4 regions of the Halobacillus sp. genome follow, and region 1 is predicted to be linked to each of the others. Evidence: riboswitches for the same ligand, from Rfam matches in the RefSeq annotation. Region 1 holds a riboswitch; each other region holds the start of a gene.
The links. Region 1 has a riboswitch for S-adenosylmethionine ahead of WAM07_RS14295 (methionine ABC transporter ATP-binding protein). Riboswitches for the same ligand answer to the same signal wherever they lie in the genome.

Region 1 (8,986 bases):
ACGGCTTCCACAGGAAGCTGTTTAACAACGGGAGCAAGGAATCCATGAATAATGAGGCGTTCTGCTTCAAACTTGGAAATACCGCGGCTCATTAGATAGTAAAGCTGTACAGGATCCACTCGGCCGACAGAAGCAGCGTGACCAGCAGTTACATCATCCTCATCTATAAGAAGAATCGGATTAGCATCGCCGCGTGCATCTTTACTAAGCATGAGTACACGAGATTCTTGTTCAGCATTAGATTTCGAAGCTCCATGCTCTATCTTGCCAATTCCATTAAAGATTGCAGAAGCTTTATCCTTCATAACACCATGCTGAAGTATATAACCATCTGAGCCTTGTCCGAAGTGGGTAATATTTGCAGTAAAGTTCTGCTTTTGACTACCGCGGCCAATTGCTACTGTTTTCGCATTTGAATGAGAATTATCACCAATTAAATGAGTGATATTCTCAGATACAGTATCGCCTTCGTTCATTTGTCCTAGAGCCCACTCAATCACAGCATCACGATAAGCAACACCTCGACGGTTCGTATAAACCGTTGTTCCAGAATCAAAGTTATCAACAGCACCAAATGAAACCTTGGCGCCGTCTTTGGCAATTACTTCAGTAACATTATTTGCTGAAGTTTTCTCTTCTTTATTATTAGAGATATAATTCTCCACATACGTTACAGAGCTATTCTCTTCCGCTACCACGAGAATGTGGTTGATTAGAGAAGCTTTTGGATCCTCCTGCCAGAAAATAGCTTGAATAGGATCTTCAATTTGTACGTTTTTAGGTACATAAAGGAAGACTCCGCCATTCATTAAAGCGGCATGAAGGGCTGTAAGACGATGTTCGTCTACGTGTACAGCATCATTCATATAATATTTCTGTACTAGATCGCTATGATCTCTGAGAGCAGAAGCCATATCGGTAAAAATAACACCTTGATCTTTTAAATCCTGATCAATTGCTGCATAGGCTACCGTATGGTTTCTTTGAATAACCAGGTTTTGCTGTTCTTTCTCTTTATCTAAAAAGTCTTGAATTTCAGCTGGTAAATCCTCAAGTGAATCGATAACTTCGCCTTGAACATTGTGTTTGAACTCAGTGAAATTCCACTTGCTTATATTTGTCTTATCAGGTTTAGGCAGTTGAAGTGATTCTGATTTTTCCAAGGCACCCAATCGAAGGTTTCTCATCCATTCTGGCTCTTGTAAACCATTGGAAAATTGTGTTACATACTCTTTGTCGTATGGTAGTGAGACGTCTACTGTCATGTTAACCCTCCTATCTTAGTTACGCTTTTTGACCAATTGTTTCGTCTTCGATTCCCAATTCTTGCTTAATCCAGTCGTAACCTTCTTCTTCAAGACGTTGGGAAAGCTCAGGTCCGCCTGATTTAACTACGCGGCCTTGCATCATTACGTGTACTTTATCAGGAGTAATGTAGTTTAGAAGACGCTGATAGTGAGTAATGATTAAGCAGCCAAATGCATCGTTACGCATTTCATTGATACCCTTAGCTACGACTTTAAGAGCGTCGATGTCGAGACCAGAATCGATTTCATCAAGAATCGCAATAGCTGGCTGAATCATCATTAACTGAAGGATTTCATTACGTTTTTTCTCGCCGCCAGAAAATCCTTCGTTTAGATAACGCTGAGCCATATTCTTATCCATATCCAATGTTTCCATCTTAGAGTCCATGTCTTTAATGAACTTCATAAGGGAAATTTCGTCGCCTTCCTCACGCTGGGCATTGATAGAAGAACGCAGGAAATCGGAATTAGTTACACCGCTGATTTCACTAGGATACTGCATAGCAAGGAAAAGTCCTGCCTGCGCACGCTCATCCACTTCCATTTCAAGGACATTCTCACCGTCTAATAAGATTTCACCTTGAGTTACTTCATATTTAGGGTGACCCATAATAGCGGAGGCTAGAGTAGATTTACCTGTTCCGTTTGGTCCCATAACCGCGTGAAATTCACCGCCGTTAATTGTAAGATTTACACCTTTAAGTATTTCTAGACCTTCGATTTCCACATGAAGATCTTTAATTTCTAAAGTTGATCCTGCCATAATTAATACCTCCAGTATCTATAGTAATGGAATGGGTTTATTTATTTTAGATAGTAGAACCATTCTCAATTTATTCTCATTATAATCTTATATCATTTAGAAATTGATATCAACTTTTTCCTTCTGATGGAAAACAGCCGATTTTCAACGATTTATGAGTAATATTGCTATGTTTCTACATTATTATAACATGAAAAAATCAGGTGACTAAAGATCACCTGATTTCAAATGCTTAACCTATCTATGCAATTGACGATCTAGTTGAGCAAACATTTTCTGACCTTGTTCAAATTCTTTCTGGCGTTTTTCTTCTACTTTCAAACGTGTATCCAACTTGCTGCTGTACTCGGCATAACTCAGATTATGAGCCTGATGCATGGCTTTTTCCATTTCAGCAGTGTAATTTAAATTCAGTTGGTCACTAATAACGAATCAACCCTTTCAGATTATTTACACAATTCAGAGTACCATAAATCTTTACCCCTGCACAAACAGGGATAAACCCGGAAATTTCTGATTCTAATTGATTCTTTTAAATGAAAGCGTTTGATTCAACCAGTACATATGAATACATCCGTATTCCTTCAGTTTTCTAACTATTCTAACTAATTGACACTGGTATTTAAATCCAGATAAGCATCCTGAACTAAAGTTACAGCCTGGCTCAAAGCCGCGCCTCCGCCAAAAGCAGCTGCTACCCCACATGCCTCCAGTATTTCCTTTTCTGTTGCACCCTGATCGACACAGCCCTTTGTATGATAGATCATACAATACTCATCTTGAGCTACTATGCTTATTCCAAGCGCCATCAATTGTTTTTGCTTCTTGGACAGCTCACCTTCTTTGAAACAAGCTTCTGTAAATTCACTGAATTGATGGGCTACTTCCGGCATTTTCTCAGTGAAATCACCCATACCTTCTTTATAATCATGTAAATATGTCTGCGTCCAATTCATTTGTTGTTCTTGCATCTCATTCTAACCTCCCAATAAAAATAAGTGACTGCAGTTAGTATAAACCGCAGTCACTTATCTTATCCGTTATTCAGAGCTGCCATCTACAGGTACAACAGCTCCATTATATTCTTCCTTCATGAAGGATTGAATTTCTTCTGAACGAAGTACTTCTACTAGTGTTTTTAATGCCTCAGAATCTTTATCTTTACTCTGGGCTGCAATCACATTTACATAAGGGGATTCAGAGCCTTCAAGGATCAATGAATCTTCACTTGGATTCAAGTCAGCTTCAATAGCGTAGTTCGTATTAATCGCTACTAGAGCATCTTCTTCTCGTTTATAAATCTCAGGTAGTGTCGCTGCATCAACGCCGGAGTCAAATTGAAGATTCTTCGGGTTTTCAACAATATCGTCAACTGTAGCATCTACTTTATCTACGCTCTCATCTAATTTTACCAGGCCTTCGCGTTCAAGAAGCGAAAGAATTCTTCCATGGTCAGCTACTGAACGGCTCATCACCAGGGTAGTACCTTCTGGAACTTCATCAACGCTTGAAATATTTTGTGAATAAATACCCATAGGTTCAATATGAATACCGCCAAGATTCACAAAGTCATAATCATTTTCTTGCATTTGTGTTTCTAAATAAGGGATGTGCTGAAAATAGTTTGCATCAATTCGACCCTCTGCTAAGTCCTGGTTGGGAAGCACGTAATCCTGATATTCTTCAATGGTCAGGGTAATTCCTTTTTCTTCAAGCAATGGTTTAGCTTCCTGAAGTACTTCTGCGTGTGGAACACTTGTAGCTCCTACAGCTATTTCAGTAGTTCCTTCTTCAGAACCGCCGTCGCCGCCGCTATCTTCCGAACTTGAGTTTCCTTCATCTGATGAACCGCATGCTGATAAAAGAATAATTAATAATAAAGTAAATATACCGAGTGTGATTTTTTTCATGAATACTCTCTCCTTTTTAGTAATAAAATTTTTATCTTTTATCCAATTTTCTCGAAACGAAGTCCCCGATAAATTGGAAAATGAAAACAATAATCACAATGAGAATCGTGCAAATAAAGACAACATCAAAGTCGCTGCGCTGAAAGCCGTAGAAATAGGCAAAGTCACCTAAACCACCGGCACCGATCGCTCCCGCCACCGCAGTATATCCGATTAAAGCTATAGCTGTAACAGTAATTCCGGAAACCAGAGCTGGCATTGACTCAGGAAGAAGCACCTTAAAAATCAAAGTAGAAGATTTAGACCCCATCGATTTAGCAGCTTCTATGACACCTTTATCCACTTCTTTCAATGCAATCTCAACAAGCCGTGCATAGAATGGCGCGCCACCTATAATTAACGCAGGGAGTGCCGCTTTAGGACCTCGAATAGTGCCAATGAGAAAATCAGTAAATGGGAATAATAACAGAATTAAAATGATAAAAGGTATAGCCCTGAATATATTAACGACTGAAGCAGTTATCCAGTTTAATATCTTGTTCTGCCACAGACCTCCAGGACCTGACAAGTACAGAAGCAAACCTAACAGTAAGCCTAAAATAAACGTACCTGCTACAGAGATAAGCGTCATGTAGAGTGTTTCATTAGTAGCTGTTATCAAATCATCCATAGTGACGTTTGGGAAAAACTGATTAATCATCTGGACTCACCTCCACTTCTACAGAGGTGGATTGAATATATTCAATCGCACGCGTGATTTCTTCTTTATCACCCAAGAATTGAACAAACATTGTTCCATACGCACCCTTTTGGGTTTGGGTGATCTTTCCGTGCAATATGTTTACATCTAGCACAAATTTTCTGGACACTTCACTGATTAAAGCCTGGTTGGTGCTCTCACCTACAAAGTGCAGACGAAGAATTTCACCAGTTTTATAGGTGTCTTTTATGAGTTGAAGGGAATGTTCCCGTTCAGGGTCTCCCATTACCTGATCGACAAACTTCTTGGTAACCTGTTCTTTTGGATAAAGGAAAACATCAAGCACGTCTCCCTGTTCCACAATTTTACCTTGCTCCATAACGGCTACCTGATGGCAAATCTTTCGAATCACATGCATTTCATGGGTGATGAGTACAATTGTCAGTCCAAGCTTCTCGTTAATATCTACTAATAGATCAAGAATAGAATCCGTTGTCTCTGGGTCAAGAGCTGACGTCGCTTCATCACAAAGAAGAACTTTCGGTTTATTCGCTAACGCACGAGCTATTCCAACTCTTTGTTTTTGTCCGCCACTTAACTGAGACGGGTAAGAATTGCCTCGTCCACTAAGACCCACCAGGTCTATTAATTCATTAACACGTTTGGTTCTTTCGCTTTTTGGTACGCCAGCTATTTCAAGTGGAAAAGCTATATTATCGTGGACGGTTCGAGACCACAAGAGATTAAAATGCTGAAAGATCATACCAATCTCCTGACGGGCCTCCCGCAGCTTCCCTTTGTTTAGAGAAGTTAATTCTTGATCATCGATGGTGACCTTGCCGTCCGATGGATCTTCCAGGCGGTTTAGCAGCCTTATAAAAGTACTTTTTCCAGCACCGCTATAACCGATAACCCCGTAAATCTCTCCTTTTTTTATCTGTAGACTAAGGTCGTCGACGGCACGGACCTCCTGATGTTTTGTACGAAAGACTTTGGATAAGCCTTTAATTGAAATCATGTCGTCTTCCCTCCAATAAAAAAACCTCTCTGCTTGAGAACAGAAAGGTTAGCGTAACAATCTTTATCTGTTCTCTCATCTTCACAAGGAATTACCTTGCAGGAATTGGCACCTTGCCAAGTCTTAGCTTGCCGGTTGCCGGGCATCAAAGGGCCAGTCCCTCCGCCTCTCTGGATAAGAGATTTTACTATATTAATTTATTATCACTTTAATACGTGTACGTACTATAAAGAGGATTCTAGCATTGTTAGAATTTCGTGTCAACTTGATAATAATCCTGTAAATTCGACAAAATAAAAACTCTTCGCTATTTAGAAGAGTTCGTTTAAAACGCTCTTCTCATCTACCAAAGTAAGATACTTTGTAGGAATTAGCACCGTGTTCATCTGCATGAACCGGTTGCCGGGCATCAAAGGGCCAGTCCCTCTGCCTCTCTGGATAAGTGAAGATGTCGCTATTAAATTAATGATTATGTTAGCATGGGGCTATAAATTAAGTCAACAATTAAGGAGTGGTCACGTTGAGGAATGCGCCAAGTTTCGAACTTCCATATATCAATAAGGAAGGAACGTATAACAATAAAGAGGATCTGGGGAAAGTCATAGTACTTACTTTTTGGACCTCCTGGTGCCCCGATAGCGGGAAAGATTTACCCAAAAAAGAACAGCTTTATAAAACAATGAATCATGAGAAAGTAAAAATGATAACTATAAATGTAGCAGGACGTGAACGGAGCGAAGCTGAGGCAGAAGAATATGCAGAAAAGTTTTTATCTCAGCCAGCCCTTAAAGACCAAGGACGAACAATTTACGATTTGTATAATAGCGACGGCGTACCCACCACCGTTATAATTAATAAGGATGGTTTTATTCATTCACAATTCGGGGATAAAGCAAATTTCTTATCCGTTGTAGAATCTCTCGGTGAACTTATCTAGCCAATAATAGAAGTGATTCTATAAATAATATATTTCGGTACGCCCCTTGAACTTTAATGGTGGTTTGGGGAAGAGAAGTTAACTTTTGTTCTCCCGCAAATAAAGTTTTCATAATACTACTGGAAGATTGCAAGCGAATATCATTATGCCCATTATCCTGATGATCTGTTTTAAGATGTACACCTGAATGATCTATATACAGGTAAACTTTAAGACTGCCGACCAGAAGAATTACGTTAAGCGTGCGTTCTCGCCAAGTGGGCAAAAGATCTGTTCTCTGGTTCACTTGTTTAACCCAATCTTGTATGAATTCCATCATTGTTAACTCCTCCTTTATTTGTTAAATAAATTCTTGATAAGGAGGAGTCATCCCTTCTAAAATAACGAAGAATCGTTCGTCATTTACCGGGTAATTCATTTATTTTTTTACATATTCAGAAAGTTTGTCGTACATAAAAGGAACAGAATGAAAGGCATAAATTTTCTCTACAATTTCTCCTTGATGGGTTACCAGAAGACAGGGCACACTTTTAATTTGATACGTTTTCATTAAGTCAGGATGCAGCGAAGCATTGCACTCTTTAAATAATTCCCTGTTATATGTGACCTCAATGGTCGTAAGCATTCTTCTCGCCAGGTGGCAGGTTCCACAAAAAGGAGTATGGATGAATGTTAATCCAATGTTTTGCTCTTCTAACTCATGGCCTGCTGACTTGTAATCTATTTCCTGCACTATGATCCTCCTAAATGAGATAAATGGACTTTACTTTAAAGTGCCTATTTAATAAGGCTCTAGCTAATTCGGGCTCCGGAGTGGCTGCCACTTCCCGAAATGCTTTATCTATATAGATGTGTACGGCATGAGGCAGTTCTGCTGACAGCTGTTTTCTTAATTTATAACCGGAGTCGTCTTCATCCACAAGAATATACACCCTGCGCTCGTCGAGATTGTAATCATAGATCAGTTCCTCCATCCGTTCGATGCCAAGTGTTCCATGTGTACAAATTATTTCTATGTCTTCCGCAAGAATTTTTTTGATTTTTCGCTTATCCGTTATCCCCTCAACAATTACGATTCTTTCTCCATCCATTTTCTATCACCCACTATATAGAAACAGACCATGCCAAAGGGGCATGGTCTGAACATGATTAATATGGTACACGATCATGTCAGACAAGGATCATATGTAGCCCTGCCTGTACAATTGCTCATGGTAATTGCTAGACTTTAATCTTCATTAATCATTTCTTCATATTGATCGGATGACATTAATTCATCCATTTCAGAAGAATCGCCTGGTTCCACAATAACCATCCACGCTTTATCATACGGGGATTCATTTACGAATTCAGGGCTGTCTTCAAGCTCTTCATTCACTTCAACAACTTTACCGCTTAAGGGAGCATACAATTCTGAAACAGTTTTCACAGATTCCACACTGCCAAACGGCTCATCTGCTTCAAGCTCGTCCCCTACTTCAGGAAGCTCTACAAAGACAATATCCCCCAGTTCAGATTGAGCGAATTCTGTAATTCCGATACGGACTTTTCCGCCTTCTTCTTTAACCCATTCGTGTTCTTCAGAGTAACGCAGATCTTTAGGTACACTCATTGAAATCCCTCCACTAAATTAAATATAATTTATAACAATTACAAACATAAAAGCTAGCTGCTTTTATTTCCAATGTTCTGCTCACTGCCCCACACTTCCTGAAAATTCTCAGGCTTGAAACCAACAGTGACCTTGTTTCCATCTGTGAGAATAGGCCTTTTAATTAACATGCCATCTGAAGCAAGCCATTCAATCATTTCTTCCTGAGTAGCATCCTTCAGTTTTTCCTTCATATTCAGTTCTCTATACTTTTTACCACTCGTATTAAAAAACTTACGAGCAGGAAGATCACTTCGATCAATTAGTTTTACCAGCTCATCAGAAGTCGGGGGTTCTTCCACAATATGTATGGAGGTATAATTTATCCCTTGTTCATCCAGCCATTGTTTAGCTTTTTTGCAAGTCCCGCATTTGGGGTACCAATAAAAGGTTACCGGCATAACTATCACTCCTTACAGTTGATATATTATATTTTACCATAATGAAGATATTTATTTCATCGGTTAACCTAATTTAATGACTATGCTACTAACAGACAGAAAAAAACCCTGCTTTGAACGATCAAAGCAGGGATAGAATGAATTTATACTACAAATTTTTCTGCTTGTATGAGTGCGGCTGCTATTTCCCGTTTCTTCGCAATTACGTTAATTGGAGTGTGTCGAGTAAGCTTACGCAGTGCACCAAGCATCATTCGCAGGGAGTCCCCTGACTCAGCTGCGATCAATGTCTCTTTCGC
Region 2 (4,526 bases), on a different contig from region 1:
CTTTTTTAATATCCATATTATCATCCACAGTCTGATTCTACTGTATCTTCCGCTCCGCACTTTGAGTAAGCTGATTCAGGTAGAAATCTTTGAGTGACAGGTCAGGTCCAAAAGGGAAAAGTTGTTCGTTTCTATCAGATGGCTGTTCCTCTTTAGGGGATTCCTGTTTGGAAAGTTCCTGTTTAGCCTGTTCGCCGGTAGATTTGTAACTAATATGAAACTCTTCTTGATAAATAGGGGTCTCATTCATCGCTTCTTGCTGCTTCATGCCGGATATCCATGTCTCGAAATTATAGGTCCCACGGTCAATAATCACACATAGATCTTCCAGTGACTGAGTCAGCTCTATTAAACAATCCATACCATTTTTTAAGATGATCCCTTGTTTCCGAGCTTTTTCTATCGAATGTTCCAGTTTATATGGCTCTTCTTTATAACTAAATTCTACATAACAGCTGCTGCGGTCCCAGTTGAACGTAAAATCTTCAATTTTCAATCGCTTCATCACATTGACCAGATTCGTTTCCACCATACCCTGCTCTTTATACGGCATGAACTTTAATAGACTATTCTTGAACATCCCCACGAACACTCCTTTTTGTTTTTCTGATTTTTATAGCGATTCCCTTATACCCATTTAGTTCGACAAAAGGGAGAAAATCCCTGTAAAAATCGTTTTACATTTATCGCTATGATTTTCAAGAATTCCCCTGAAAATCCGACATTTCTGAATACATTCTCCATTGGTTATACACTTGTTTTCCTCACTAAAATTGAGTTTTCAAAGGGGCTTTGAAATAATAGAACCAGTGTGTTCGAAAGGATAGAAGCACAGATTGTCTTGATGGGAGGTTATTAGTAATGAAAGGAAAAGGAATTATTCTCGTCTTCCTGGGTGCGGCAAGCTTTGGCTTCACCCCTATATTTGTAAAAACAGGCTTTCAATATGGGTACTCTCTGGGGGAGTTAAATATTGTCCAAATGTTCGCTGCCTTTGTCTTACTGTGGGGCTTATCTTTTTGGAAAGGGCTGCATGTAAAAGAAATTCAAAGATGGGACCTTGTCAAAATTGCTGCTACAGGCAGTACGGTTGGACTGACGGGTATCTTTTATTACGGAGCGATGCAGTACCTCCCCGCTTCTATTGCGATTATTCTGCTTTTCCAATTTGTCTGGATCGGTATGCTGTATGAATGGATTTTCACCAAAACTCCACCTGAACGCATTCACTTGATTTCCCTGGTCGTCACACTTACGGGGGTCGTGTTAGCTTCAGGACTTACAAATGGTGGTTTCAATTTACACCCGGTCGGTCTTCTACTCGGACTGTTGTCAGGGTTTTCCTATGCCGGCTTTATTTTTTTTAGTGGTCAGGTGGCTGTTGATTCCCACCCTATACTGCGAAGTTCACTTATGGTGACGGGATCTTTGGTGCTTGTGATGCTCATCTTCATCCGCGACATTCCTACCGTTCCCGTCCTGGACATGCGCTTATGGACGATTGGTGCTGGGATTGCCCTAGTAGGAGCCGTTATTCCTCCTCTGTTCTTTGCGGGCGGTGCTCCACTTATTTCGGGTCGTCTCGCTAATGTGCTGAGTTCTGTGGAACTTCCAGTCGCCATTATTTCAGCCATGCTGATTCTTTCAGAAACGGTCACCTTTTTGCAGTGGGTCGGCGTTTTTTTGATCCTTGCAGCTATTTTTATAAATGAGTTTGGCGGTAAGCTGATGCGGGGGGAACAACGGCATCAAGTGAGCTAAGTGCTTCTGTTTTTTTGCAAAAGATAACCTGATTCATTTATGTAATGAATTCATCTGGTTAAGCGATTTCCCCGCTCATCCTTTCCTTATTCAAAAGCTGACACTCAAAAAAGTTGTTGACAGATGATTAAGTAAAAAAGTACAATATTCTTTAAATTCATAATTTTCTTATCGAGAGCGGTGGAGGAAACTGGTCCTTTGATCCCGCGGCAACCTGTTTTATAAACAAGGTGCTCATTCCAGCAGACATTTTCTGTCTGAAAGATAAGAGTCGGGACATTTAAACCAACCCTTCTATTTTTCTTACAGAAAAGTAGAAGGGTTTTTTATATTTTAAACGGAGGGGACATGAAATGACAGTTCAGCAAACACAGAAGAAGTCAGCATTACGTTCGATTGACACACAAAGCAAGCGCACCAGCCAGTTTCAGAATGCGCATTCCATTCGGGACTTTACGTTTACAATTGATGAACCCGAGAAACTTGGAGGTTCTAATGAAGCATTAACTCCTATGGAATACATCACTGGATCGCTTAACGGCTGTTTCATGATTGTGGTCGAAATGGTGGCGAAGGAAAAAGAGTTAACGATTGAAAAACTGGAGGCAGCTTCAAGCGGGGATATCGATCACAGAGGGTTGTTCGGGACAGCTGATGTGAGCCCCCACTTTCAAACCGTGACGCTTGAGGTGGACGTTACATTTGATGAAAAAGAAGTCGACGAAGAAGATTTTATTCAACACGTTCAAAAACGCTGCCCGGCTTACAACTTGTTTAAGGATGCAAACGTAAAGATTGAAGTAATCTGGAACATCAACAAGGAGGTACAAACATGAGTTCATATGGAATTTGGATGATTTCACTTGCCTTATTATACACGCTCGCCCTCATCATCGTTGGTAATGTGGCGAAACGAAAAGCCAATCGCGGCGAGCAATATTTTGTAGGGGGACGGACATTTAGATGGTGGACCGTAGCCTTTTGTATAACTGGCCTCTTCTCAGGTTCGACGTACATATCGATTGTCGAGCTTTCCTACCTGACAGGAATTTCCGCCATCTGGTACGGAGTCGCAGAAACATTACAAGTCTTACTGATTGCCTTATTATTAATCAAATCGTTTCGTGAGAAGTTAGTTGTAACCATCTCGGGGTTAATCGGCGATCAATTCGGCAGACGTGCTAAAGCTTTATCAGGTGCGATTACAGCATTCGCCTTCCCAATGTGGTCCGTCGCTACAGCGATTGCTTTTGCTTCTGCCTTTCACGTGTTTACCGGCGTTTCGTTATCCTTGTCCGTCGCTTTTACAGCGATCTTACTATTTGTTTATTTGCAGTCAGGCGGTATGTGGGCTGTTGCCTTTACACAAACGATGAACACGATTATTTTTGCCATTATGTTTATCATTGGAACCGTGGCCTTCTTCATCAACCCGGGCATCTCCGGCTTACAACAGCTTGCAGCCGAGCAGCCGAGCATGTTTGATTGGGGAGGCGCAGGCCTTCAAGTAATCCTAGTATGGTTTGCCACTTTCCTGGTAAACGTGATTCTAGCGCAGGCAGCTTTTCAAATGGCCTTATCCTGTAAAACGCCTGAAGAAGGACGTAAAGGCTTAATCGTCGCAGAAGTGATGAGTGTTCCTTTTATTCTATTGGGTATTCTATTTGGCTTATCTGCCGCTGCGGTCGTTCCTGACGCAAGCCTCGGACTTGTTGCTCTTCCCCAATATTTAATGGAAGTACTGCCCGCTCCATTCGTCGGCCTGTTCTTCTTAGGCATCTGGGCATGTGCTCTCGGATGGGGCGCGCCTTGTCAGTTCTCAGGAGCCACCAGTCTTGGGAAAGACGTCGGAAGCGCCATTTTCCCTGGGGCCTCTCCAGAACAACTAGTTAAATATACTAAGTGGTCGCTGCTGTTGCTGACAGGACTCATGATCATTTTCGGATTCCTTCGTACAGAACAATCCGCATGGTGGAACGTACTCGCCTGGACCATGAGAAACTCCGCCACATTTGCACCGGTAGTCGCAGCATTATTCTGGCCACTTGTCACAAAGCGAGCTGTCCTCGGCTCCCTATTTGGTGGGTTCGCAGCAGGATTAATCTGGTATCACTTAAGTAATTGGCACCCGGCTGATTTCTTCTTGAACATCCACCCGGTTTGGGTAGGTATGAGCGTCAACATTCTCGTCATGGTCCTGTTTACGGTTGCCTTCAACTATGGAAATTGGAAGATTACCAACAACCGGTCTGTTAAAGGAGTCGCTGTGCTGGCTTCTATTGCCGTGCTGCTTGTCGTCAACGCATTGTTCTATGAATCCCTTCACGCCGCTGGTGTTGTAGGTTTGACCCTATTCCTTAATGTACTAGCCGTATTTATCGGAAGCATTATTTATATTAAACCGAAAGCGGCCGAAGCATCTGTACAAAAGAAAGTGGTATCTTAAAGATAGAAGGAACCGCTTTAAAAGTGAAAGCGTTCAGGTCTTAAAGAGAAAATCTTAACACACGGAAAGAGATCGAATAATAAAAAGCTTAGAGGAGATAAGCCTCTAAGCTTTTCAATATGTTGAAAATTCTTAAAGATTCCCGACCATACAGTCCTAGAAGAGGGAGTCTTCTACCGTAATTCGATAAAATCTCTAAAGAAGTTACTGAGTTGTTTTGACTTCTATTCAATCCAACATTCAAGGTAATATCTTAAAGTCGTGTTACGCTAAGAATGATAAAACTTATAGTAATCCTACTAAGCGATCGAAAGAATCT
Region 3 (8,986 bases), on a different contig from region 1:
CTTTGACTTCATTTTCCGGAGTCAAAGCATCCGCCATGGATTGATGAAGCATACGAAAATCGATTGGATCCATAGAAGTACTGCGGTCACATAAATTATCAAGATAGTCACTAATGGTCTGATACGCAACAATAAAGCGAATGGACTCTTTCCATTGCGGTCCAGCAAGCATGGAGTAAATAGAGCCTCCTTCACAATGGAAGGTCTTATCTTCAATACTAGCTATCGCCTGGGTTCTCAATTCTTTGTTAGGAATTTTCTTAGCCCGATCCATCCAATAATTCAATTCCTTATGGACTTCAGGAAAAACTTCCTTATAAACGCGAAACATTAAATGAACAGCATTTTGTGGTACTTGGGCTGTCACTACAACTCCTCCTTATCTGCTTGCTTCACCTGAAAATGGATAAAATTCAGAGCAAAATTGTAGACGTCTTCCTGCTCAGGTTCATTAAAGATTTCATGATAGAAACCCGGCCATTCTTTATAGGTTTTCTCTTTACATCCGACTTTGTGAAACCATTCTTTTGTTTTCTCAGGATCTACCATATGATCCTCTCCTGCCTGCATAACTAATAAAGGCACATCCGGAAACTCTTCAACTTCTGAAAATGACTTCTTAATCGCTTTTCGGAATTCCTTATACCATCGAATAGATACCTTCTTTATTATAAGAGAATCCTGTTTATCTTTGGCAATAATCTCTGGATTGCGGGTTACATACTCTGGTTTAAAAGGAGCTTTCACGAGTACGGATGGCCAAACCTTATTTATTACATGGGTGACCGCTTCGAGAGACTTGCTGGCTCCGTTCAGTATACCAGCTGCAGGCGACGAGAGAATTACTCCATTCACTGACGGTTTTAATTCCTGCATAACCCGCATCACAACCGTCCCTCCCATACTATGGCCCAGTAAAAATACAGGACGAGAAGAATCTGCTTTTTGCAGCCATTGACGCACAGTATCTATGTAGGTTTCAAATTTCTTTATATGACCTTTCTTTCCTTCTGCTAGTCCCTGGCCTGGCAGATCACCATAAATGACATTAAATCCACCTTTTTGAAAGCTTTCAGCCAATGAATGATAACGTCCGGCGTGTTCAAATGCTCCATGCACAATAATGATGGTTGCTAAATTTTGATTGGAGTTTAATCGTTTCACTTCTACACGGCTCCTATCACTTTGCTATACTTAATATAACCATATTATAAGGGGGTTTAGTATGATTTGCGAATATAAAGGAAAAGAACCTCAGATAGATGATACTGCTTATATTGCTGAAGATACTGTAATCACTGGGGATGTAACGATCGGAGCGTACTCAAGTATTTGGTTTAAAACAGTCATCCGTGGAGATGTATCATCCGTACATATTGGCAGCAATGTGAACATTCAGGATCTTAGTCTTCTTCATCAGAGTCCTGGTCTTCCATTGGTGATTGAAGATGGCGTTACGGTTGGGCACCAGGTTACCCTTCACTCTCCGCACATTAAGAAAAATGCTTTAATAGGCATGGGGTCCTTAATACTTGACGGAGCTGAAATAGGAGAACAGGCTTTTATTGGCGCCGGCAGTCTTGTGCCTCCAGGTAAAGTAATCCCTCCGAACACCCTTGCTTTCGGCCGGCCGGCTAAAGTCGTACGTGAATTGACCGAAGATGATATCAAAGAAATGAATCGAATCCGAACCAGTTATGTAGAGAAAGGGCAATATTATAAAGGAATACAAGGTTAAACAATCTAACGATCATCGTATCTATATTATTATTAAAAAGGGAACTTCCTCTTTTAGGAAGTTCCCTTTTTAATACACGAGCAGTTTATTAACTGAAACGCTGTTTTAACTCTTCTGCCTTATCTGTTCTCTCCCACGGAAATTCTACATCCGTGCGGCCAAAGTGACCATAGGCAGCTGTTTGCCTATAAATGGGTCTGCGCAAATCAAGCATTTTAATGATGCCTGCAGGACGGAGATCAAACAATTCTCTTACAGCTGCCACGAGGTCTTCTTCAGCTACCTTTCCTGTGTCAAAGGTGTTAATGGAAATGGACACTGGCTGCGCTACCCCAATAGCATAGGCTAATTGCACTTCAACTGTATCAGCAAGACCAGCTGCTACAATATTTTTAGCTACATATCTGGCCGCATAGGCAGCAGAACGGTCCACCTTAGTAGCATCTTTTCCACTGAATGCCCCGCCCCCATGACGCGCATAGCCGCCATAAGTATCTACAATGATCTTTCTGCCAGTTAATCCGGCGTCACCTTGAGGTCCTCCAATAACGAAGCGGCCTGTAGGGTTAATAAAGTACTTTGTGCTGTCATCAATTAGATGAGAAGGGACAACAGGATCAATAACCTGTTCTTTTAAATCTTTTTTTATTTGTTCAAGTGTAATTTCTTCTGCATGCTGGGTTGATATAACGATCGTATCCACTCGAACAGGTTGATCATTAACGTCGTATTCAATCGTTACTTGCGTTTTTCCATCTGGGCGAAGATATTCCAATGTTCCGTCATTACGTACATCTGATAATCTTTTGGAAAGTTTATGAGCTAATGAAATCGGTAACGGCATCAGTTCTTTGGTTTCATTATTAGCAAAACCAAACATGAGTCCCTGGTCTCCGGCTCCTATAGCTTCTATTTCATCATCACTCATTTGACCTTCTCTGGATTCATAGGCAACATCTACGCCGCCGGCAATGTCAGGAGATTGCTCATCAATGGCTGTCAATACAGCACATGTATCAGCGTCAAATCCAAATTTAGCTCTTGTATATCCAATTTCCTTAATGGTTTTACGAACAATGGCTGGAATATCAACATACGTATTGGTACTGATTTCTCCTGAAACAAGTACTAGTCCCGTTGTTACCGTTGTCTCACATGCAACTCTTGCATTTGGATCATTTTTTAAAATTTCATCTAAAATAGCATCAGAAATCTGGTCACAAATCTTGTCCGGATGACCTTCTGTAACAGATTCTGATGTGAATAACCGGCGATTGGCTGGCATTCTGAAAAACTCCTCCTTCTGTAAGTACAAAGTATTTAGACGGAACTCTTTACCAGTATGTGTAGAAACTTTTTCATAGTCTCAATCTATGTTCTTTTCTTATGGATGTCACAACCTAAGGTGCAAGCAATTTGGAATAGCAATCGGCATATCACTTGGTGTAGATATTGCCTTAAAAATAGAAAAAACCCTTCCTGACTCGAGGAAAGGGGGCTGCTTCCTTTCGCTCTTATCGTCCAAGGAGTATTCGTCCTTGCTTCAGGTTAGCACCATGTCATATTTTACATGACGGTTGCTGGGCTTCAAAGGGCCTGTCCCTCCACCTACTCTGGATAAGAGAGTTTCCGTTCTAAGATATCGTATCGAAAACGTACTTTAATGTCAATTAAAGCACTAATGCTGTGAGGAACGCCCATTTCCAGGATTTACTCTCTCGTTTCAATATTGGTCTCCCATTGTAATGGCCACCAAATTTTTTGGCGAAAATAATAAACCTTCTGCCTATTCCTACATAGTATAATTCATATGACTTTTCACATTCTCATTTCTTCATTTCCTCTATACTAAAGGAAGAAATTAATCACCTCTTAACGCACTTGGAAATAATTGAATGGTTTTTCAACTTCACACCGGTATTCGAATGAACGTCTATCCTAAACGTTTTCCCGAATTCACCCATTGCCGTTCCGTTAAGGGATGATTAGATAATAAAAGAATTCCCTGTCCTCAATATTGCTGAATATCTAATAAATGTCGTGCTTTTTCCAGATCATCCAGCTTGCAAAAAACAACTTTAAGATTTAACCTGACAATCACAAAAATTATTGAAAGCATTTTCATTATTAGTATGGATTAATAAAACGATTGTGTTATACTAATGTTCAGATTAACACATAGCTTGGTTTAAAATTTTCTTATAAAGGCGGGTAGACACATATGAGTGCCATTAATCAAATGTCAGAATTGAATCTTTTATTAGCTCAAGACCATGTCCACCATCAATTATCGGTCCCTCAGCTAGTGGAAAGGGTTCTGGATCGCAACGAAGGAACATTGACAAATAAAGGTGCCATCCAGGCCACAACCGGTGCTTATACGGGAAGGTCTCCCAACGACAAATTCATTGTCAAGGATGACCAGTCTAGCCAATTGGTCGACTGGGGCAAAGTAAATCAACCTATTGAAGACAAAGTTTTTGTAAACCTTTATCATAAAGTACTGGATTACTTGAAAAATCGCAATGATTTATTTGTTTTTAAAGGATACGCAGGGGCAGATGAAAAGTTCCGCCTTCCGATTCAGGTAATTAATGAGTTTGCATGGCATAACTTGTTCGCCCACCAAATGTTTATTAGACCAGACGAAGAAGAAGAGAAAAATCATGAGGCAGAATTCACGGTTATCTCTGCACCTACTTTTAAAGCGGACCCTGAAGTAGATGGAACCAACTCAGAAGCCTTTATTATGATCTCTTTTAAGCATCGTGTAGTACTCATTGGCGGAACGGAGTATGCAGGCGAAATAAAAAAATCTATTTTTTCAGTTATGAATTACTTATTGCCACAAAAAGACGTGCTTCCTATGCATTGCTCCGCAAACATCGGAAAAGAGGGAGACGTAGCTCTGTTTTTTGGTTTATCCGGAACAGGCAAGACAACCTTGTCCGCTGATCCTCATCGAAAATTAATCGGGGACGATGAACATGCATGGTCTAATTACGGTATCTTTAATATAGAGGGCGGTTGTTATGCAAAATGTATCAACTTATCTCAAGATAAAGAGCCCCAGATATTTAATGCGATTCACTTCGGTTCCGTTCTCGAAAACGTAGCTCTCGACAGCGGATCACACACCCCAGACTACGATGACGTAAGCCTGACTGAAAATACAAGAGCAGCTTACCCGATCCACCATATAGATAACATCGTAGAGCCTAGTATTGCGGGGCATCCACATGCCATCATCTTCCTTACTGCGGATGCTACAGGTGTACTGCCTCCCATCAGTAAATTAACCAGAGAGCAGGCGATGTATCATTTCTTGAGTGGTTACACGAGTAAGCTTGCGGGTACAGAGCGCGGAATTACCGAACCTCAAGCTACCTTCTCAGCCTGTTTCGGATCACCTTTTCTACCTTTGCCGCCTTCTACCTATGCTGAAATGCTTGGAGAAAAGATTGAACAGTTTAATGCAGATGTTTATTTAGTTAATACGGGATGGACAGGTGGCCGATACGGAAAAGGCTCCCGAATGAAATTATCTTATACGCGTTCTATGATTCATGCAGCTCTAGAAGGAGAATTAAATTCTGTAGAAACTTACACTGATCCCTTCTTTGGACTCAACATTCCTATGCATTGCCCTGGCGTACCCGACGAAGTATTGATTCCTCGAAAAACATGGGATAACCCTGAAGAATATGATCGGAATGCGCAAGAACTTGCAGATAAATTCCATGAAAATTTCAAGAAATTTTCCTATGCTACGGAAGAGATTAAGCAGGCAGGTCCTTCTTATCACAGAAAATAATAAAAAAGACGTCCGGGATCATTTACCGGACGTCTTTTTTAATTCTTTTCATGATGCTCTTTAATTCTATGTAAGCATAAAGGAAGAACCTCATCTTTCATCATGAAACTAAAGCGTTCGTTTGATTTCATATTTTTAGGAAGGTGTTGGAAAATAACAGGACCATGTGTTTCAAAGTAATGCTCCTGCTTAGCTAAGAGGCCTATTGCAGCAAAGTATACATTCTTAATAACTGTGCCACCTTTCCCCTCTACGTGATACTGACCTACGTATTGTAAATCTTCCACGCAACCTCCTGTTTCTTCCATCACCTCACGAACAGCTGCCTCTTCTGCTGTTTCCCCTTCCTCTACCTTTCCGCCAGGAAACTCAAACCCTCTGTCTTTGTGCTGGGTAAGTAACCATTGGTTATTGTACCGGCATATGACCCATACATGTTTAGGAGATTTAGAGAAAGGATGATCCTCAAAGGATAACCGAACTGGGTTTTGGTAAAAGTCGTTAAATGTTTTCATGCTAGATCAACTGCCTTTAATACTTGATGTGGGTACTTTCTTTATTCGAGCAATCCTTCACCTTTCTAAATCGTACCATAAGGATTTAGAAATACAAACTACTCAGAACCAAAACAATGGCTTATTTTTTTATACTTCTTCCTTTTATGACGCCTTCATAAACCCTAAAGGATTTTTTTAGATATGTTGAAACCTTGCATTTCTAATTACGTATACAATATAAATACTTTTCTGAGAGGGAGGATTCTTTTGAAATTTAAATTATTTATGCTTGTAAGTACGCTGACAGCTTTTATTTTGATTAGCGGCTGCGCAAGTTCAGAAGGAGCAAAGGTAGAGGACATTTATACTAAAGCAGCTGAAGCCAGTAAGAGTCTTGAGAACTTTGCTATGAAGGTGGAATCCAAACAAATTATTGATACTGGCATGGAAACAGGTAACGAGAGTGGGAGCGAAGATTCCCTCGTGCCTGGCAGCATCCCTATTGTTACTACCATAGATTCTAAAATGCAGACGGATCCTATAGCTTTCCATCAAACGGTGGAAATGATGGGACAGACTATTGAACAGTACTACACGGAAGATGGTCTATATATGACCATGCCCACAAAAGAGGGATGGTTTAAAGCACCAAAGCAAGTGGTAAAACAGCTAAACGCTATGAGCGCACAACAGCAGAATCCGGCTTCCCAATTAGAGAGTTTGAAGGACTATGTTGACGAATTTAAACTAGAAGAAGAGGAGTCCACCTATACGCTCTCTTTTCATTCGGAAGGCGAGAATGTGAAGAAACTCTTAAATGATTCCATGAATAAGATGCTGCCGAAAGAACAAGTGCCAGATGATCTAATGAAACAGATGACGGTAAATAAAGTAGATTATACGTTTGTAGTGAATAAAGACACGTATTACCCGTCGTCTGTTGATATGGAAATGGATTTTTCAATCAATCAAAACGGGGAGAACACCCATATGGTACAGACTTTCACTGGAAAATACAGTGATTTCAACGAAGTTGGGAATATTTCTGTTCCTGAGAAAGTTAAATCAAACGCTAAGGAGATTGAAGGAATGGAAAGTTTATTCCAGTCCTAAGCTACTCAATGAACCGCTCCTGTACAGGAGCGGTTTTTTTTAATCTTCTAAAATTCTCATTTGCTCAATATGTTCTCGAGTCATCTCATCTCCAAGATCATGGATCATTCGAAAAGCCGATTTCATTTCTGCGTCGTAATCATCATTGTCCTGATCTTGGTGGTAGGGCATAGCAGGTATGTGCGCCCGAAAAAACGAACGCATATCAGAGTTATATACTTCATCAAAAATTTCTCTGAGTTTAATGATTTCTTCTTCTGTAGCATATACAACAAAATCGTCATTATTGGCATCATGATTTAGGGAGATTTCTTGAGTACCCATATTAATGTAATACTTATTTTTATTCATTATCCGCCCTCCTCCGTTTTAGTTTGAACCACAGATTGGTTTCTTATGAATTATTTCAGGAGAAGGTTTTCATTTTAAACGGAATCTTTTGGACTTCTTAGTTACTCTCTCTAAGTATGATTCATCTACCTCTATGCCAATTCCATGATGCGAAGGGACTTCTATCTCGCCATTTTCCATTTGAATACCTGGAGTGACGAGATCTTTCTCAAAATACCGGTCAGAACCGGATAGATCCCCCGGAATACTAAAATTCGGAAGAGAAGCTAAAGCTAAATTATGGGCTTTTGAAATACCGGATTCAATCATCCCCCCGCACCAGACAGGGATGTTTTCCTGTGCGCAATAGTCATGGATCTTAATTGCTGCGCTCAGACCTCCCACCCGGCTGATTTTTATGTTAATCACCTGACAGCTTACTAGCTGAATAGCCTGCTTAGCATCATGAAAATTCATGACCGATTCATCCAGGCAGACAGGTGTTTTCAAGTGTTGTTGTAATTGCTGGTGTAAGTAAAAATCCCCAGCTTGAAAGGGCTGTTCAATCATGATTAATCCATATTTATCAAGAGTCTGGATGTGATCCATGTCTTTTTCCGTATAGGCACCATTCGCATCGATCATCAAAGGCAGATCAGGCGAGACCCGCTTAACCTGCTCGATTACTTCCCGCTCCTTGCCTTTATCCACCTTAAGTTTGTAACGCTCATACCCTTTCTTTTCTAATGCTTCTATACCTTCTGCTGTGGAGTCACTCAAACTAATCACAGCTCCCGCCTTTACACGTTTTCTTGAACCTCCTATCATTTGGCTCAGACTTTGTCCGGTTTGTTTTCCATAAAGATCCCAAATCGCACCTTCGACTCCAGCTTTAGCCATTGGATGCCCTTGTATTCCAGTTACCTGTTCTGGAAAATCAAACGGGTGCATAACCTTCTGAAAATCAATAGTTGGAACAATACAATCGGAAATGATATGCCACGCTGTCTGAGTAGTTTCTGAGGTATAGAAAGGTTCAGCAAATGCCGTTACTTCTCCGTAACCCTTTCGTCCCGACTGGTCGCCGACCTCTACAATGATTAACGTTCTTTTTTTGATCAAGCCCTGGTGAGTGCGAAAAGGCGAACGTAATGGTAATTCAACTAAACGGAGACTTAAATAGTCAATGTTCATGATTCCTCTCCTTCTCCAATTCAGAAAACAGTTCTCGGCGCATCAGTTTATTAGAAGCATTTCTAGGTAGCTGTTGTATCTGATGAAATTCTTTAGGCACTTTATATTTAGCTAAGCTTTTATAACAAAATTGGGTTAGGTTTTCTTGATTAATCTTTCCATTGTCTACTACGAGAAAAGCGACCGGCACCTCTCCCCATTTATCATCTCTCATCCCGGTTACTCCAGCCTCAATGACTCCTGGATAGCCTGTCAGAACACTTTCGATCTCAGCAGGATACACATTTTCGCCACCTGAAA
Region 4 (8,986 bases), on a different contig from region 1:
ATCCCATATTGCCGCTCTTACCGCTGCGTTCATAATAATCTTCTACTTCGGCGTAGCATAGAATCTCTTCTTCAACGAAAAGCGGCCGCTCATAATGATAGTTTTGTTCCCCATGAATCAACCCTTTATTCGGCAGGTACAACTCTTCAATTTCTCCGTAATCAAATACTCTTGGAAACGTCGGCGGCGCTATATTCCGGGAATAATTTTCTTCATCCGTATAAATAGGATGCAAATCTCCAATAGCTTCCGCGAATTTTTTCACGGCCCCTCGCTCTACTCTGTTTTTTACTTTTTCAGACCTTTTGCCAATCGTATGCTCAAACATAGTCAGCTTCCTCCCCTATTAGTCTTTAGGACCTCCGGCAACATAAATAACCTGTCCGTTTACAAACGACGAGCGCTCATCAGCATAAAAAGCAACGGCATTGGCAATATCCTCTGGTTTGCCGCTCCGGCCAGCCGGGATTTTCTCCACGCTTGCCTGTACCAGGTCCTCGAACGAAATACCGATTCGGGCAGCTGTTTCCTTCGTCATTTCAGTTTCTATGAACCCTGGAGCCACAGCGTTTGCCGTAATTCCGAACTTACCTAACTCAATCGCAAGGGTCTTGGTGAAACCCTGCAGACCAGCTTTTGCTGTTGCATAGTTTGCCTGTCCGCGATTACCTAGTGCAGATGTTGATGAAATATTGATAATCCGTCCATACTTATTTTCGACCATATATTTTTGTACTGCGCGTGCTGCGTTAAACGACCCTTTTAAGTGGACATCCATCACCGTATCCCAATCGGAATCGGTCATTTTAAACAGCATATTGTCACGAATAACCCCGGCGTTATTCACAAGAATATCAACCGATCCGAATTTTTCATGAACCTCCTGGACCGCGGCTTCAACTTGACTGAACTCTACGACGTTAGCTATTTTGCAGTAAATTTCAAAACCAGCTTCCTTAAATTCACTCTCAACTTCCTGTAATGCCTCTTCGTTCACATCAATAATTGCTACATTAGCTCCTTCTTCCGCGAAACGACGGGCAATTCCTTTCCCGATCCCACGGCTCCCTCCTGTTACAAATGCGGTTCTACCTTCAAACTGATTTCCCATGTCCATTTTCCTCCCTTGATATCTAGCCGATTTTTACATGACCTTTTAATAGATTTCTGGAAATAATTAATTTCTGAATTTCGTCCGTTCCGTCATAAATCCTCCATAGTCTAGCTTCCCGGTACCAACGCTCGATTGGAAGCTCTCTTGTGTAACCCATGCCTCCATGGATTTGAAGTACACGGTCTACCACGTTATTCCCCATGGTTGCTCCGTACAGCTTAGCCATTGAAGCGTAGTGACGATTATCCTCTCCGTTGTCGAGCGTAAAAGCAGCGTTCAATACAAGCCATTTGGCTGCTTCGATCTCTACCGCTGAATCGGCAATCTGCCACTGAATAGCCTGTCTGGTTCCAATCGGCTTTCCGAAAGTCTCCCGTTCATTGGCATAATCAATCGCCATATTCAGTAACCGTTCCGCCGCTCCCACGGCCCTTGCCCCGACAACCCAACGGGCAAAGCCAATCCATTCAAGTCCGAGTTCGTATCCTCGGTCGATCTCACCTAAAATATTTTCTTCAGGAACCCGCACATTATCGAAAACAAGCGCTGCCGGTCCCCACTCGCCCATGGTGTGGATATATTCTGATTTCCACCCCATAGACCGGTCTGCAATAAAGCAGGTCACTCCTTCTCTCCCACCTGAGGATTGATGAAGTTCTTTGTTGGTAACCGCAATGACCATTACAAAGTCCGCTTCGTTTCCGCCGGTGATGAATGTTTTTTCACCGTTTAAAATCCATTCATTTCCTTCTTTAACAGCCGTCATCCTGATATTACGTGTATCAGAACCTGCTCCTGGCTCTGTCATGGCAAAGCAGGATTTTAACTCGCCGTTGATCGTAGGGATCAGGTATTTCTGCTTCTGCTCCTCATTTCCGTAATACAGAATGTTGTCAGCTGAACCGCCAAACTGAAAGGGGACGAACGTCCGTGCTACTTCCATCTGCACAATGGCAAGCATCATTTGTCCAAGATCTGCCCCTCCATATTCCTCCGGCGTATTAATCCCCCAAAATCCAGCTTCCTTCGCCTTCATCTGGAGCTCCTTCATCTTGCCTTCAGGAAGGCTCGGCTTTCCTTCCCGCTCGTTGCGCAGCACATCATTTTCTAAAGGAATTAATTCTTTTTCTACAAATTTACGAATGGTCTTTTTAACCATTTCCTGTTCTTCTGTTAATCGCAAATGCATACCACTATCCCCAATCTTTGTTATTTTAAAAAGATGGACAACCAACATACCTACTGGTTAGTATGTTTAGTTTTATATTATTTTAAATTTTCGGAAAATACAACACTTATTGCATAAAATCTGGATGTGATTTCCGAAAGGATGATGATTATTGTAATCTTTCGATTTTGTTCATTCTATATCAAGTAAATTCGTCATTTTTCGCATATTGATTTTGAAAAAATTCGAATTGATTCTTCCAAATATGGTTAACAGATTCTGTTATCGGGTACATGTTAAATCGTGTACCTTAAAACTGAATTCCTTATAACGAGCCGGGGGAGGAAACTGGTCTTTTGATCCCGCAGCAACCTCTATGAAAGCCATAGAAGGTGCTCCTTCCAGCAGACTATAGTCTGAAAGATAAGGAGAGGACGATGAACGCACAACCTCTTCTCAGTAGAAGGGGTTTTGTTTTGTTGATATATCTTAATAAGTTTATAGATTCAGGTAATGTTATATTTTTTTTCATAAAAAAAGGAGGAATCATCAATGTCCAGACTTCGAGATGCCGTGATTCAGCGCAGGAACTATCTAATCTGCCAACTAATTCAAACTCGTAATTACAAATATAAACGAAAGCACCTTTTAAATATGCCACTGGAAAACTTGGAAAGTGAATATGATCTTCTTAGGGATAAAATTGGTTAAAAAAGTATTATTTTTTAATAGATTCGCCCCTTTCCATTAAAAAGAGCGCCTGGAAGTGATATCACTTCCAGGCGCTCTTCATTTTTTATTTACTTTCTTCCGGCAGGCGATAAACACCTTCTTCATCATGTACTTCATTTCCTACAAGCGCAGGATTGAATACACAAACAACACGGAAATCCGTTTTCGCACGCAAATAGTGTTTCTCATGTCCATCGAGGCAATACATCGTACCCGGTTTTATCTGATATTTCTTCCCATCTTTAAGCGTTTCAATCTCAGCTTCTCCTTCAATGCAGTACACCGCTTCAATATGATGCTTGTACCAAATATACGTTTCTGTGCCGGCGTAAAGCACCGTATCATGAAGGCTGAATCCTACATTATCATCCTTTAGAAGGAACCTTCGGCTTTTCCAATTATCGTCTTTTACTTCGCGTTCTGTTCCGATTAGATCTTCAAGTTTTACTACATTCATACTTTTGCTTCCTCCTTGCCTAGCACGGCTTTTATGCTTTCTTCAATAATATCTAAACCTTTAGAGATACCTTCTTCGTCGATTATTAACGGAGGCAGCATCTTAAGAACTTCATCATCTGGTCCGGATGTTTCAATAATCAGACCCTTTTTGAAGGATTCAGCGGCAATTTGCCCTGCCAGTCCTTCTTTTTTACTGGCGATCCCGAGCATCAATCCGCGCCCGCGAACCTCACCTTCCAGTTCCGGATAATCTTTTACAAACTGGTACAGGCGTTTTTGGAAAAGTTCACTCTTCTCTTCGATCGATTCACTGAATTCATTCGTTTTCCAATAATCTAATGCCTCTGTTGCTGTAACGAAGGCCAGGTTGTTCCCACGGAATGTACCGTTGTGTTCACCTGGACCCCACTGGTCATACTCAGGCTTGATCAAGGTAATCGCCATGGGCAGTCCGCTTCCACTGATCGACTTGGACAGGCACACTACATCTGGTGAAATTCCTGCTTTTTCAAAACTAAAGAATGTACCTGTGCGCCCACATCCTGCCTGCACATCATCTACAATCAGCATGATATCCAGACGACGGCACAGTTCTTCCACTTTTTTCAGCCATTCGAAGCTTGCTGCATTAATTCCGCCTTCTCCCTGAACGGTTTCCAGGATAATAGCAGCTGGAAGATCAATACCGCTTCCGCCGTCCTGAATCATTCTTTCAAGGTAATCCAGGGAATCGTAGCCATCCATGTAATCGTCGTACGGCATCGCCATGCTGTAAGTTAGCGGAATTCCAGCTCCGTGACGTTTAAAGGCATTTCCGGTAACGGAAAGCGCACCGATCGTCATGCCGTGGAAGGCATTCGTAAACGTGACCACCTTTTCACGGCCGGTTACTTTTCTGGCAATTTTAAGTGCACTCTCAACGGTATTGGTGCCTGTAGGACCAGGAAACATAATTTTATAGCTCATATTTCTCGGCTCAAGAATAACTTCGTTAAACTTTTTCAAAAACTCAGCCCGGGCATTTGTCGCCATATCCAGACTGTGTAGCAATCCATCACTTTGTATATATTCAATCAGCTTTTGCTGCATAGCATCATCGTTATGTCCATAGTTCAGGGCTCCTGCACCTGCAAAAAAGTCAATGTAGGAGTTGCCATTCCCGTCCCACATTTGATAACCCTTAGCTTTTTCAAATGTAGTTGGAAAACTGCGGCTGTAGCTTCGAACTTCTGATTCAAGATTTTCAAAAACACTCATGTCCGTTTTTTGATTAGAATTAGTCATTAAAAGTAGGTCCTCCTAGTTTTTTAGTGGTCCAATTTTGAACGTGTTCTCTTGCTCATGGTCCTCCCCCGGGAAATCGTCTTCCTCAAAACAAACACTGATATCACAAGGCACTTCTTTCTTCTTGGCAAAACCCTTAAATAATTGTTGGGAAGGTTTGTTTGAAGGGGAAACTGTAGCTTCTATATAGTTCACATCTTCATGACGCTCCACAATATGATCAATCATCCTAGTAGCAAGTCCTTGCCCCCGCTCCGATTCAGCTACCGCCACCTGCCAAATAAATAAGGTATCTGGTGAAGATGGATTGATAAATCCTGAAATAAATCCAACCGTGTTTCCCACATCCTTTACTACTACTGAGGTATCGCTGAAAAATTCGCACCACAACAGGTAGCTATAAGAGGAATTCAAGTCAAGAATGGGGATATTTTCAATCATTTCATACACTTCTGCTCCATCTGATTTCTCTGGTTCATAAAATTGATATTTTTTTACTTCCTTTGTAGTTGTTGGAATTGATATCACCTCAAAAACTTATTTTTTCTGAAAGTTCTGGCAAGTGCACAATTAGACACTAATAAAGGAGCGCAAATAAGTCAAAGCCGCTCAATAGCGGTTTTTTGGGCAATGAGGTGATGACACGTGCTTGATGGTAAATTTTAGTGTCAATGCTTTAGCAAAGCGCCTCATAAGTCCTTATCCTCTGCTTCTTAAAAAAATACATTGGAAAACCCTTGATACACATAGACTCTAGACCATTTGTACTATTTACGAAAAACCATATTAAATTGATAAAAAGGTCTTAAACAGGTGCGGGGACGTTTTTCACCGTGTTTCAGTATGAAAAGTGAACTTCTTTTATGGGATTCATTAAATTTTTGAGAGTATAAGTCTTTGTGCTCTCACACAAAAAAGAGACTTCCTGTCTTATTAAGAAAGTCTCTTTTTTCCGATATCACTAGAGGACGAACAGTGCTGAATACTTTGCTGGAAAACTCCTATAGCGAAACAATTATTGTAGATGGGCTACACACCTTTAACCTTTTTCTTTACCTCCGAAGTTCTAAATCTGAAATCTGAAAGCTGGCCTCTCCTTGATCCTGTTGCACCTTCCAGCTGGTCATCACTTGATAGTCTCCTAAATCCCCGACTTCCCAGGTCGATTTTTCTCCTTCACTTGTCACTTCATATGTGTAAGTATCCATTTTCACTTCTCCAATTGTCTTCTTATCCTTGCCGAGTTTTGATACCTTCACACCCGGATATTCGGTCTGGTTTTTCAGGATATTCGTCACTTCCGTGCGATCTGTCATGTTAAAAGGCATTAATAGCATCATCACATAAGACTGTCCTGCCATCTGAAGCATTTCGCCTTCCATTCGCTCTCCTCCGGCAACCATGCGTTTCGTTTCACCTTCACTGGTTACCCACAGCTCTATAGCCTCTCCTGATCCTCCATCTTCTTCCATGTTAACTTTAATATGGTTCGTTACCTCCCCATTCACTTCTTCTTCGCCAACTCTTTGCATCGTAATCTTTAAACTGCTTCCAGGGGAATCAAAAGAATAGGATATAAGAGAGAACTTATCCATAATATCCGTAAACCCTTTGATTTGCTGGAGTTTACTCACATCCCACTCTGCTTCGGTTTCCGTACTTTCGCTCCCCTCCCCCTCACTGCTTTCTGTATTAGTATTCGTCACTTCGCTTACTTCCTCCGTACTGTTTTCTTCATCCATTCCCTCTCCACTGGCTTCTTCTACGGCTTGATCATTGTTTTCCTTTTCATTCGTATTGTCCGATCCACCGCATCCAGAAAGTACCCACATAAACATCATGGCGATTGAGATAAAGCGAATGAATACCGGCAGCCTCATTAAGACGCCCTCCTTTTTAATTGCCTTTACCTGTCCGTCTCTTTCTTATTAAGCTTACCAAGCAAACACGAGAAGAAAAATTATACCCCAGTATAGTTTTTATGGATCCATCGAAAAAATTATACCTAGGTATAATTTCTTTTGGTGACCATCCGTATTACCTTTAAAGTACAGTATTTACATTAAACAGAAAGGCGGGCGACATGATGGATTCACAAAATGTTAAAAATAACAGCGGAATTGCAAAGGATATTGAAGACAATAAGGTCATTGCCATCTTAGCGTATCTTGTTTTTTTTCTCCCTCTCTTGGCCGCTAAAGATTCAAGATTTGCCATGTATCATGGAAACCAGGGGTTTCTTTTGTTTCTGTTGCTACTAGCTGTTAATACAGTGGGAACTGTAGTTCCAATCCTCGGCTGGCTGATCATTCTTCCTATTGGAAATCTTTTAATTTTAGCTCTATTGATTATGGGAATTATCAATGCCTCCAAAGGGGAAGAGAAATCCCTTCCTGTCATAGGAAAATATACAATTATTAAGCCTCCGGAATCTCATTAATTCATGTCTTGGAAGAGCTTTAAAGGTAAGGGGACATTTCCATAATTCTTTTCATAAGCTGGGTTCGGTTTTTGACCTGAAACTTTTTCAGAATGCTGCCCACATGTTTTTTCACGGTAATTTCAGTAATATGCAGCTGCTCGGCTATGGCTTTATTAGAAAGTTCCCCGTGAATACTCAGCAGGATTTCTTTTTCCCGTTTCGTTAACTGATGACGGTCTGCGACATGAAGCACATGATCTTTCTCAAGAGAAACAGTCTGTGAAAATTGTTTTAAATACTGAATTAAACGAGGTCCTCTCACATCCAGTAGAAATGTTGGAGAAGGCTGATCAGGACCAAAATCATAATGAGTAGCATTCGGAACCTTTTCGAATCCAAAAGCCTGAGTTAATTGCTGAAAGAAAGGAATGGGGGTAGAAGTAATGATTCTGCCCCCGGACAATAAAAGTGGAAATAAACTGTACAAGAGAAAAGACCGTGTATGACTATCTTCCGGATTTAAACAATCCAGCATGCGAATAAACCACCCTGAATAAGAATCTTCATCTACACGGTATTCTTCTTCCTCTTCCTTGGATAACTGCCTGAAGTAAGCCCGGGAAACCGGCTCTTTTTTTAATTGTTCAATGGTGTGCTTATTAATCGGCACAATAAGGGAAAGTCCAACCATTTCTCCTTCCTCGTTTTTTACAATCCTGCCCACGTTGAACCCTAGTTTTCTTACATACTCAGCTCCTATAAGGTCATTTTCCTTTTGATTATGTTCAGCGGATACATAGTAGTGGTAAGTTGTGTCTGTCTCCCGGTTATAGTAATGTGCTACACTGTCTTGATCGTAGCGGTTTCTTTTCTGAAAATATTCTTCTACTTCTTTGAAATTATGTGCCCCGACAGGTTCAATATATTTTTTCTGTTGGTCTTTTTCCTGAAAAAATGCAGAACGGATCACCTCTTCACCAAGGTGGTAAAAATATTCGGCAATCTCCCAGGTAGAACTCTGATTTCGATTAATTTGCTGAAGATAATAGGAAGCACTCCGCCTTTTTAAAGACTCATAGTGTTCAGGTGTACGCTCTTGTATATTTAATATAATGGCTGATCTGATAATTTCGTGGATGCCCCATCCATGATTGGTGCGGTTCACAAAGGATAGAGAGGTGAGCCTGGTAAAAGCAGTGGTAGTCGTTCTTTCATCTAAAATGAAATTAAGGGTAGCTTGATCAAAGTGACGCAGTATGGCGGCCGCTTCTAACAGTCGCTGAAGCTCTGGGTCGTTTACTTCGCTCAGCCACTTTGAGGTGAGATAGGTGAGAATCTCTTGCTTTTCGTGAGGATGATGATCTGTATCTTCTTTATTGCCGTAAGCCATTGCCGATAGGGACAAGGTAAGTGGATGCCCATTGGTAAAGCGCCAATAGTCCTGGATATCCGAGTGTTTCGTTACGCCTGCCTTACTCAAATATAATCGCGTCTGATCATAGGTAAAGGCTGATAGTTTCACTTGCGTTATGATGGACCGCCAGGCGGGTGACTCCATCCATCCAGCTGTCAGAGGATGGCGGCCGGCAAGAATGATCGAAATTGATTCAGGGAGAGATCTGAGAAAGACTTCACGGAACCAGCGGTCCAGTGAGCCTATCTTTTCATAAGTATCTACAGCTATAATAATTCGGTGGTTTTTAGAAGATTCTTTTAACATATGCAGGCACTGATTAAGAGGGGTTTCATGAGATTTGGAGAGTTTCAGGGACAATTTGGCATCTAATTGAAATAATAACTGCTCGGC

Region 2: another riboswitch for S-adenosylmethionine. It lies ahead of WAM07_RS06975 (OsmC family protein); the one in region 1 lies ahead of WAM07_RS14295 (methionine ABC transporter ATP-binding protein).
Region 3: another riboswitch for S-adenosylmethionine. It lies ahead of metK (methionine adenosyltransferase); the one in region 1 lies ahead of WAM07_RS14295 (methionine ABC transporter ATP-binding protein).
Region 4: another riboswitch for S-adenosylmethionine. It lies ahead of WAM07_RS02305 (Fur-regulated basic protein FbpA); the one in region 1 lies ahead of WAM07_RS14295 (methionine ABC transporter ATP-binding protein).

What each region holds. Positions count from the first base shown of each region.
Region 1 is NZ_JBAPTY010000336.1:12,936-21,921, reverse strand. Features, by position in the region: gene sufD (Fe-S cluster assembly protein SufD) at 1-1,265, opposite strand, end outside; gene sufC (Fe-S cluster assembly ATPase SufC) at 1,285-2,070, opposite strand; gene WAM07_RS14315 (hypothetical protein) at 2,308-2,448, opposite strand; gene WAM07_RS14310 (carboxymuconolactone decarboxylase family protein) at 2,676-3,041, opposite strand; gene WAM07_RS14305 (MetQ/NlpA family ABC transporter substrate-binding protein) at 3,111-3,980, opposite strand; gene WAM07_RS14300 (methionine ABC transporter permease) at 4,012-4,680, opposite strand; gene WAM07_RS14295 (methionine ABC transporter ATP-binding protein) at 4,673-5,698, opposite strand; SAM riboswitch class I at 5,771-5,879, opposite strand; SAM riboswitch class I at 6,035-6,143, opposite strand; gene WAM07_RS14290 (TlpA family protein disulfide reductase) at 6,219-6,635, shown strand; gene WAM07_RS14285 (hypothetical protein) at 6,628-6,954, opposite strand; gene WAM07_RS14280 (thioredoxin family protein) at 7,054-7,368, opposite strand; gene WAM07_RS14275 (toprim domain-containing protein) at 7,379-7,726, opposite strand; gene gcvH (glycine cleavage system protein GcvH) at 7,864-8,247, opposite strand; gene WAM07_RS14265 (arsenate reductase family protein) at 8,301-8,687, opposite strand; gene WAM07_RS14260 (acyl-CoA dehydrogenase family protein) at 8,831-8,986, opposite strand, start outside.
Region 2 is NZ_JBAPTY010000155.1:200-4,725, forward strand. Features, by position in the region: gene WAM07_RS06965 (hypothetical protein) at 38-580, opposite strand; gene WAM07_RS06970 (EamA family transporter) at 862-1,761, shown strand; SAM riboswitch class I at 1,927-2,032, shown strand; gene WAM07_RS06975 (OsmC family protein) at 2,115-2,597, shown strand; gene WAM07_RS06980 (sodium:solute symporter family protein) at 2,594-4,207, shown strand.
Region 3 is NZ_JBAPTY010000384.1:5,721-14,706, forward strand. Features, by position in the region: gene WAM07_RS16040 (tetraprenyl-beta-curcumene synthase family protein) at 1-367, opposite strand, end outside; gene WAM07_RS16045 (alpha/beta hydrolase) at 367-1,164, opposite strand; gene WAM07_RS16050 (gamma carbonic anhydrase family protein) at 1,226-1,738, shown strand; gene metK (methionine adenosyltransferase) at 1,827-3,023, opposite strand; SAM riboswitch class I at 3,250-3,362, opposite strand; gene pckA (phosphoenolpyruvate carboxykinase (ATP)) at 3,960-5,552, shown strand; gene ytkD (RNA deprotection pyrophosphohydrolase) at 5,591-6,067, opposite strand; gene WAM07_RS16070 (DUF6612 family protein) at 6,317-7,162, shown strand; gene WAM07_RS16075 (hydrolase) at 7,202-7,513, opposite strand; gene menC (o-succinylbenzoate synthase) at 7,583-8,686, opposite strand; gene WAM07_RS16085 (o-succinylbenzoate--CoA ligase) at 8,676-8,986, opposite strand, start outside.
Region 4 is NZ_JBAPTY010000048.1:10,638-19,623, forward strand. Features, by position in the region: gene WAM07_RS02290 (MaoC family dehydratase N-terminal domain-containing protein) at 1-328, opposite strand, end outside; gene WAM07_RS02295 (beta-ketoacyl-ACP reductase) at 347-1,111, opposite strand; gene WAM07_RS02300 (acyl-CoA dehydrogenase family protein) at 1,134-2,303, opposite strand; SAM riboswitch class I at 2,605-2,712, shown strand; gene WAM07_RS02305 (Fur-regulated basic protein FbpA) at 2,835-2,993, shown strand; gene WAM07_RS02310 (ectoine synthase) at 3,079-3,471, opposite strand; gene ectB (diaminobutyrate--2-oxoglutarate transaminase) at 3,468-4,757, opposite strand; gene ectA (diaminobutyrate acetyltransferase) at 4,773-5,285, opposite strand; gene WAM07_RS02325 (hypothetical protein) at 5,810-6,637, opposite strand; gene WAM07_RS02330 (DUF4870 domain-containing protein) at 6,844-7,197, shown strand; gene WAM07_RS02335 (LuxR C-terminal-related transcriptional regulator) at 7,217-8,986, opposite strand, start outside.